DNA from 2 places in the Paenibacillus sp. MB22_1 genome. Region 2 is predicted to be linked to the other one. Evidence: riboswitches for the same ligand, from Rfam matches in the RefSeq annotation. Region 2 holds a riboswitch; the other holds the start of a gene.
What was found. A riboswitch is a leader RNA that binds a small molecule or an ion and turns the genes downstream of it on or off. The one in region 2 is predicted to bind cyclic di-GMP.

Region 1 (4,382 bases), 200 kb from region 2:
GGTACAGCACCTGGCCGTTTTGTTCGTCCTGTGTCACCTCGATGATGCGGTGGGTAATCAGCTTGTTATCGCCTGACCGGAAGGTGATGACGTCGCCGACGTTGAAACGGGTCATATCGCCGCCCGGCTTAATGGCCGCAACGGAACCGGTAGGGATGGAAGGCTCCATCGAGCCGGACAAGACCGTTTTCAGCTGATAGCCGTAGAAGTTCGGTTCGCTGCCGGAAATCTTTGAGAGGACCACCGAGCCTGCCACGGTAAAAAAGGCAACCGCCATCAGGAACGTCAGCGCGTTTCCTAACCATTTACGAATACGCATGTTATTCACCTACTTCTGAAGGAATCGCGTCCTCATTCTCGTCATCGTCATCCTCTTCATCCCCGTCGTCGTTCAAATCGATGGGCAGTTCATCCTCCGGTTTCGTCAGGATAAGACTGTCCAATGGATTTGGCTGCTCGGGGGGCAGCAGAGGTTCTAGCCCCGGTGTGCCGCTGCTAGCCGGCGCATCCGGCGGAAGGGTTGCAGATTCATCCTCTGCAACACCATCTTCTTCTGCAGGAGGTTGGACTGCTCCATCACCGGAATCGCCCACCGTCGGAGGGGGTTCTTCCTCCAACTGCTTTAATCGTTCCAGCTCCGCCAGCCGCTGTGCTTCCGCTTCTGCCAACAGTTGAGCCCGCTGCGCTTCGAGACTGGAAATCTCGGCAGTTAAGCCTGCGATTGCCGATTCCAGAGAAGCATGTACGCTCTCAAAGTACGTGCGCTCTTCGCCGGCGACCGGATCGCTGAGGGCACTTAAATCATCGGCCGACCGGGACGAAAACGGGCTGGCAAAAGCGATAGCAACAAAGCCGTTGGTCGAGAGGCTAAACTCAGATTGATGGACGGAGCGCAGGTAGCTTAAGATCTCCTGTAACGTCCCGCGAAGCGGGCCGGATAGCAAACTGCTGCCCTTCAGGAGATCCGCAATCCGGTCAAGCACCGTAGTTTGCGTGAGCTCGGCACAATTCGGCTCCAGGCCGTTTAATGAAGTCAGTAGCCCTTGAATCACGGCGGTCGCTGCCGTGATTTCCTGCACCAGCTCTTGCCAAGTGGACTGATTCAGCGCCAGTTGCTGCTGCAGCTGCTGGATTGTGGCGTTCAGCTCGCTAATCCGTGCCGATAAGCCTTCGGCTGCGTCCAGCTGCAGGCTTGCGGAGAAATCTGCGGAACCTTCCGAGCTGACCGGTCCGTCGCCGCTGGAGTACACCGCATCGGTTGAAGACGGGGGCAGCGGAAGACTGGTGGCCGGATCACTCGCATTCGGAAGAGCCGGAGACGAGATCGGAGTTGTTGTATCTATCGAAGCGCGGATTAGGCTTGCTCCGATAAGTCTCCCTTTTAAGGAAGCGGCTCGGTTCAAATGCTCGGCCAACATCGCGAGCTGGCTTTCGATTTGGCTTGGAAAGACTCGGCACGCCTTGATTTCCGTGTTATCTTCGCGTGTGCTGGTGAATTCGCCGAAGGTTGTGCCAACCTGCTGAGAAGTCCACAAGAGCAGAGTTGAGAGAATTAATCCGGACTGCAGCGATTTGACCATGTTTTGCTTCTTCCGTTTTTTGCGTAGTTTACGGATTACTTCAGCTCGGGATCTTCGCAGAATAGTCGCTCCTTTCTAGGTATGGTCCGTTATGTTCGTTAATATGTTCGTTATTAAGAACAAACACCGTGATTTGAATATACCTGAAATGGTTAACGTTAGGAAAGGCGCAAATCCAGTGATTTGTTCTTAATAAAGAACATTTATCTATTGTTTTCTTTAAAAATCTGACTAATTCACGGGATTTCACGATTTATTGTTCTCTATAAGAAACAATTCCTAGTACTTGACAAGCGGTGGTTCAATATGACAAGAACATTAGGGATTAAACAAAAAAAGCTAACCTTTTCGATGAAAACGGTATGCCGAACTTACGTGGAATGACATACTTTTCAAATTTGAGACGTTATAATAAGTACCAAGATGCATACTGACTAAGGAGATCCATTGGCATCAGAAGCACCAGATAAGGGTAAACCTGTTGAAAAGCAGGGGCACAAAGTCTCAGATCTAAGGTAGGAATACTAAGATGGCTGGACTGCCTGGGGACAAAACCAAAATAATGATCTTAGGAGGAGATTGTTGTTGAAGAAGTCCGCCCAGGTTATTTCTTATGATCGGTTCCCCGGAAACGTTGACCCGGAATGGGTGATTTTGCTCGCCATGGCAAAGGAGGAGGGGGTCTCCATTGATGAGGTTCGGCGTTTTTTAGCCGGAGATCGCCCTTATTTAAAAGAGTGGCATTTACATAACAAATAGATGATAAAGAAGAGGGAGTAAAGGGCCGCCCCATCAGGGGGACGGTTCTTTTTTGTGCTTATTCCGGCGTAAAACATTGTCCCGGCGAGGCTCAGGAAGAAAAAGGGAGATTTTTGTAAGCTGGGGGCGATTCAGGACGGCGTCTTTTATGCTAAAATAGAGGAAGTCTATTTGTACGTGATAGGGAAGGAGCGATGAAGCCGTGCGCATGAACAACATGCTGCATTTTACCGAAAATCACCGTTATTGCGTATACCGTGACTTCGGACTCAGTCCCGTCGATGGCAAAATGCTAGGTTTGATCTATCAACCGATGGTCGGGGCGTTCGCGATTTCGCTGTACCGGCTGCTGGTAGAGCATGTTCCTCAGGAGCAGGTTGGATATTCGGACGTCGAGCAGCAGCGGAAGCTGTTCCTGACCCTTGGCCTCGATCCAAGCGAGAAAGGGCGGAAGTTTCTCATCGAGCAGACTTCCCGGTTGGAGGCGGTGGGGCTGCTTCAGACGAACCGGCTCTATGTTCCGGACAGCGACGATTATATCTACGAATATGAGCTTCAGGCACCGCTGGCGCCGGCGGAATTTTTCCGGACCCAGCACCTGACTTTGCTGCTACGAGACAAGATCGGGAAATTCGCGGTCCTGTCTCTGCGGGAGCAGTTGTTCCGCGGAGAACCGGAGGCGTGGTCAGGGGTTGGCCTGAATAAGGAAAATATTACGGTTCCGTTCTATGAGATCTTTGAGCTGAACACCCATTCCATTGATTACGAGCTGGAGCAGGCGATTGCCGAGACGTCGATCGCCAGGCAGCCGGGGCTCAAGCTGGCTTTGGAAGAGGATGCGATCAACTATGCGGACATCATCCTGCGTTTTCCGCGTGAGTCCCAGAATCGCTCCTTCGTTGAGGCGCTTCGCTTTGACCCGGAAGGGATGGGCGTGGTGAATTATGTTGCCCGCAAGTACGATTTAAGCGTCCAGGATATTTGCCGGCTGCTGGATGAAGACGGCGTCTTTGATCCGGGCGGCGGGATTCTGCTGGATGCACTCCAGCACAAGGCCAACCTGCAGTTCCGCCAAGGCAAGCGCCGTCAGGAGGAACGCGAGGTAGCTTACGGCAAAATCGTCGCGTTGCGCGGCGAGGAGCCGAAAGCGGCGGCCGCTTCCGCTCAAGCGGGGAACGTGGCCGAGGAGGTTGCGGTACAGATGGAGTATTACGTTGACGTACCGCCGCAATTCCAAAGCAAATGCGATATTCACCAATATAATATGATGCTTCGCAATGAGCCGTATACCCGGTTACTGAAGACGTTCTTTCCGGGATCGATTCCGGACAACCTGCTGGACATTTTTGAGAAAATCGATTTGAACTACAAGCTGCCCGGCGAAGTAATCAACGTACTGATCCATTATTTGATGTCTTTGCTCACTTCTGGCGGGGAGCAGCGGATCAATCGCAATTTCATCGATGCGATCGCAGCCAACATGCTGCTTAAGCAGATCAACACGTATGAGCAGGCCGTACAATATATCCGCGACCAATCGAAGGTGAAGGAGAAGGTCAAGGAGAAGGCGGGCGGCGCCGCCTCCGGTGGAGGACGGGCGCGAACCTACGGCAGCCGGGGAGCGAAGCCGAAGCCGGAAATCCCGATTGTGGAACGGACTGGCCAGGAGACCGCCGTATCGGAAGAAGAATTTGCTGAGCTGATTAAGATGGCGGAACGCATGCAATCCGGAAAGCATAAAAAAGAAGTCTGAATCCGTTTAGGCTTGGGGAAGGAAGGTGACACAACCAATGGAATCACTTGGGGAACTGCTTACGCAGATGAAAAGCACGCAATTCAAACAACGCTCCGAGGAGCTGACCGCACGTCTGATGAATGACCCGCTGGTAAGGGAACTCCGGGACCAACATCCGGAGCTGGAACAGGAGCAGCTGACGCGCGGGATGGCCAAGCTGTATCAATACATCAACGACAGCAAGCACTGCGCCAACTGCCCGGGCTTGGAGCAATGTCCCAACGATTTCCCCGGCCATTTCACGAAGC
Region 2 (4,382 bases):
GGTTAAAGGTGCTATTCCCGGTTTTCTATATCAATACACATGGACTTTATAATATTCCTTTCAATTTTGCTTTTTTGGCAGCTTCTCTACCGGTGTGAACCTTTAATTTTCGAATCACTCGGTTTACATGCTTTTTGACCGTACTTTCCGTTATATGCAAATGTTCCCCAATTGCGGAACGGGTATGACCATTATGAATAAAACGGAGGATTTCAACTTCGGTTCGCGTCAAATTTTGGCGCATTTCTTGTTGCTTCATTCGAACAAATTCGGATCGAAGCACGCCTGCAGCCGAAGCATGAATGGAGGATAGTCCCGAATGTGCAGCTCGAATTGCCTCCGGAATATCTTCGAGCGCCGTTTTGACAATATAATTGAAAGCACCGTTGCCGAACGCCTCGGAAACGATCTCTGCCTGGTCTAATACCGTAAGCATGATGACTTTCGCCTTACTCATGTAGACAATTTCGAGCGCTGCGTCAAGCCCGTCTGCCTTTTTCCCATCCAACACTACATCCAATAGTACCACATCAATGTCTAACATACTGACAATGCGAATTGCATTGACTTTCGTCCGAGCCGTTCCGACCAAAAACAAATCTGGTTCTCGATTCACCGTTTCGGATATATATTCGTTCCACACCGGATCGTCTTCCACCAATAATACTTTGATCTTGCTCATGGTCTCCCTCCCATCGGTTCAATGGCGGTGAATGACGAATGACTCTTTGGATGGGAAAATGAAGCGTAAATGTCGTACCGATTCCGATTAGACTTTGTACCTCGATGGATCCTTGATGGTGACGCATGACTTCATGACTGTAGAATAAACCCAATCCATCGTTCTCTTCGTTCGACTTGGTTGTAAAATGAGGTTCAAAAATATACGGCATTGCTTCCGGAGCGATGCCGCAACCGGAATCACGAACAGAGATATCCAGCGTTTCTTGCGACAGTCTCGATGTTATTGTCAGACACCCTCCTTCGGACATCGCTTCAATGGCATTATAGAAGAGGTTCTTCATGACTTGCTGCACGTGAACAGAATCACAATGCAAAACAATCGATTCATCCAATTTTTTTCGGACGATAAGATTCTTGCTGCAAAATTCTCCCGTCAAGCTATTCAATAGTTGCTCAACGAGTTCATTTATAATGCATGACTGCTCGTACAATACCAACTGTTGTGATGAATTACGAAAACGGAAAGCTATTGCCATAATCCGCTCGGTAGCATCGATCAAATGAGATGTATCCCGATACAATTCCTGTTGCTTGGTTCGTTGGGCAAGATAAAATATACGTCTGGCTGCAATCTGTATTTTTCCAAGTTCACTTTTTAAAGCATGATAGAATTGAAATGTAAGCGGAGTCTCCCCATATGGCTCTGGGGATGTGGAATACTTCTCCAATCGGATTCGGACGCCCAATACACCGTAACGTACAACAAATACAAAAAAGCAAATGCACACGGCTGCTAAACCAGCACGTTTGGTATCAAAGGGCGGGTGGAATTGGAGCAAAGGCAGAATATAATCGAAAAGCAGTACAAAACCGATCGACGGTACAACAATCCAACAGACCACACGGTGTTGCTGCCTGATCCTCTCATCAACTTCACGGTATGCCAACCTCAAGCATGGCACTGCTGCGGTAGCGTAATAAATCATTGCCCAGAACGGTATCCGTGTATCACGTGAAGCCTCTGAAGGTAGAAGAAACATGATCAGAACCGGTATCAGTGCCCCAACGATTATGGAGCGCTTCCAACTCTTTCGCCGTTGAAACCACCCCGCATAGCTCAAGCTGAACATCAATAATGAATAGGGAGGCAAGTATAAGGCTAAGAAGTAAAAAAAACCTTTTACCCACTCTAATCCGGCTATAATTGGACCATTTGCCAAGGGGACAAATACGGGAATTATCTTCTCATCTATGGCGATAGTCAACTCTCCGAGTACAGAGAAAAAAGCGACTGAACCGGCCCAACGATTTGGCTCTCTTCTCGGATGGGCGAATAGCAGAATGGCGGTCATCAGCAATAATGACAGTACAAGCACCACTTCAGTTCCCTCCCTCGATGAGGTTCCTCGGCTTATTCGGAATCGGACATAGACGACAAAAAAGACACGTACCCTAAACGTGCCTTTTCTCCGGAAGCCTGCCTTTTAGGGTAACCCGGCGATCATAGCCTTACGGCCGCAGACCCGTGGCTTTGCGTCCCCGTCTTTCGAGCGGGTTTGCCATTTTTCCTTCAGCTCATATTTATTTGGACAACCAATAGGAGAATAATTCATAACCCATTCGTCCATGGCGATGTTCGAATCCTTCACCTGACCTCATAATGTCATTTAACAGCCACCAGGTACTACCTACATAGATTTGACCTCAGATCCCTCCTCTTTTTCAGTCTTACTATAGGAAAAGTACTAGAAGCACAGTTTCGACCGAAAAACGGACCTTTATCCTAATAACCGAGCCGGAAAATATAGTCCAAATTCCTGTCTAATCCTCGCTTTATAGACATATTATACTAGAAGATTCCAACTTTTGCGAGAATATAGTTGCTAAAACTTTCCTTATTTATTTTCATTTTGGGTCACATTCATTCGAATTGGAAATATAGGTATCGAACAGCAGTGTCTTTTAGTTTTTTGTAACATGTGCAAACGTTCATACATAAATTAGAAGCAAAGAACGTCACCTGCTTTTTAACCCCTCGCCCTTTTGGCTTGGGGCTCTTTGTTTTTTCTGTAACAGGCCATCCGTACGCAAGTTTCGAATAGTCCCAATATCTTGGGCTGATTCGCCGACCTGTAGGCGTCAGCGAATCTGAATTATGTATCAAATAAATCATAAAAAGGGCGTTTGACTATAGGCATTCGCCGGATACAGACTAGGTATCTAACCATAGAATAATGTTGTAAAACAACTCAAACGGGAGAGATCGATCGGAATCAAGTTCTGAGTTGGCCAACAGTTACAAGTTTACTGAAGAAAGAATTGCGTATCGTAATATTTAGGCTGAGGATGTTTAAAAGATCGGAAGATTACAAAAATAATCAAAGTAAACACTAGAGCCCCCAACTTCTCGAAGTTGGGGGTACTTTTTGAGTCTGGACTAACTAAAAAGAACTTATGATCTTACTATCAGTAAATGATAGTCAGGCGACTCCTCTGTTTTAAGAACCTCTTGAATAATTGGACTATTAGGGACATTAGTGAAGCCCAATTTCCTTGCCAATCCAATACTCGCATCCGTGTTGGCATTTTCGATACAAATTCGGTCAAAACCTTTGTTTTGGGCATAATTTTTTAACCACTCGATCACTTTTGTCCCAATTCCCATCCGCTCAGGGACCAATGAAATAACACCAATCTCCGCTCCCGTAACGACAGCAAAACAACATGATCATTATTCCAAAAATAGAGAAAGCAACCGTGCCGCTTAAAACCTGTAAAGGTTACATCGCTTCAAGAAATCGGGTCTTAATGAATAAGTTTCGGCTCCTTAGGTATATGCGAACAAGCGTTGTACTCCCTGCTGATTATTTACTTTAAATGCAAAGAAAACCCTGATCATTGAATTATTCAACGATCAGGGTTTTTGTTTTAAGTATATGGTACCGGTGAGAGGACTCGAACCTCCACGGGTCTCCCCACTCGATTTTGAGTCGAGCGCGTCTGCCATTCCGCCACACCGGCAAAGTAAAAATATTCAATTCGCCTTGCTTGACTTGCATACTACATCGAGTTATCCTCGACACACCAGCCGCGTACAACTCGACCGCGTAACATCTTAACAAAAGCGCGGTCTTCCAAAATCGGCTGAATTTTGGGGAGTTTGGTGCGGGTCTACCGACAAAAGCGCGGTGCCCTCTTTGGAAAAACCTTATATATCAAGGAACGGAACGGTTTTACGCGCAAAACACAAGGCGCGTACAATTTTGAGTCGCGCGCGTCTGCCAATTCCGCCACACCGGCAAAGGGAACGCGCCCTAAGAGATTCGAACTCCTGACCTTTTGATTCGTAGTCAAACGCTCTATCCAGCTGAGCTAAGGGCGCGTATTAAGATGGAGCGGACGACGGGAATCGAACCCGCGACCCTCGCCTTGGCAAGGCGATGCTCTACCGCTGAGCCACGTCCGCATAATAAATATGAAACTGGTGAGCCATGAAGGACTCGAACCTTCGACACCCTGATTAAAAGTCAGGTGCTCTACCAACTGAGCTAATGGCTCGTACAAGTCTTAACTAAGAAGATAAATGGCGGAGCCGACGGGATTCGAACCCGCGGTCTCCTGCGTGACAGGCAGGCATGTTAGGCCTCTACACCACGGCTCCACACGAGAATAATGCCATCCTCTTGAAGAGGATAATT

Region 1: another riboswitch for cyclic di-GMP. It lies ahead of ACL02P_RS12605 (anti-repressor SinI family protein); the one in region 2 lies ahead of ACL02P_RS11630 (sensor histidine kinase).

Annotation. Positions count from the first base shown of each region.
Region 1 is NZ_JBLADV010000002.1:207,164-211,545, reverse strand. It holds gene sipW (signal peptidase I SipW) at 1-319, opposite strand, end outside; gene ACL02P_RS12610 (hypothetical protein) at 321-1,580, opposite strand; cyclic di-GMP riboswitch class I at 2,042-2,126, shown strand; gene ACL02P_RS12605 (anti-repressor SinI family protein) at 2,166-2,339, shown strand; gene ACL02P_RS12600 (DnaD domain protein) at 2,542-4,092, shown strand; gene dnaI (primosomal protein DnaI) at 4,130-4,382, shown strand, end outside.
Region 2 is NZ_JBLADV010000002.1:10,745-15,126, forward strand. It holds gene ACL02P_RS11625 (LuxR C-terminal-related transcriptional regulator) at 47-643, opposite strand; gene ACL02P_RS11630 (sensor histidine kinase) at 531-2,063, opposite strand; cyclic di-GMP riboswitch class I at 2,170-2,255, opposite strand; gene ACL02P_RS11635 (GNAT family N-acetyltransferase) at 3,137-3,349, opposite strand; tRNA gene ACL02P_RS11640 (tRNA-Leu) at 3,622-3,705, opposite strand; tRNA gene ACL02P_RS11645 (tRNA-Arg) at 3,993-4,066, opposite strand; tRNA gene ACL02P_RS11650 (tRNA-Gly) at 4,076-4,150, opposite strand; tRNA gene ACL02P_RS11655 (tRNA-Lys) at 4,167-4,242, opposite strand; tRNA gene ACL02P_RS11660 (tRNA-Asp) at 4,269-4,345, opposite strand; tRNA gene ACL02P_RS11665 (tRNA-Met) at 4,381-4,382, opposite strand, start outside.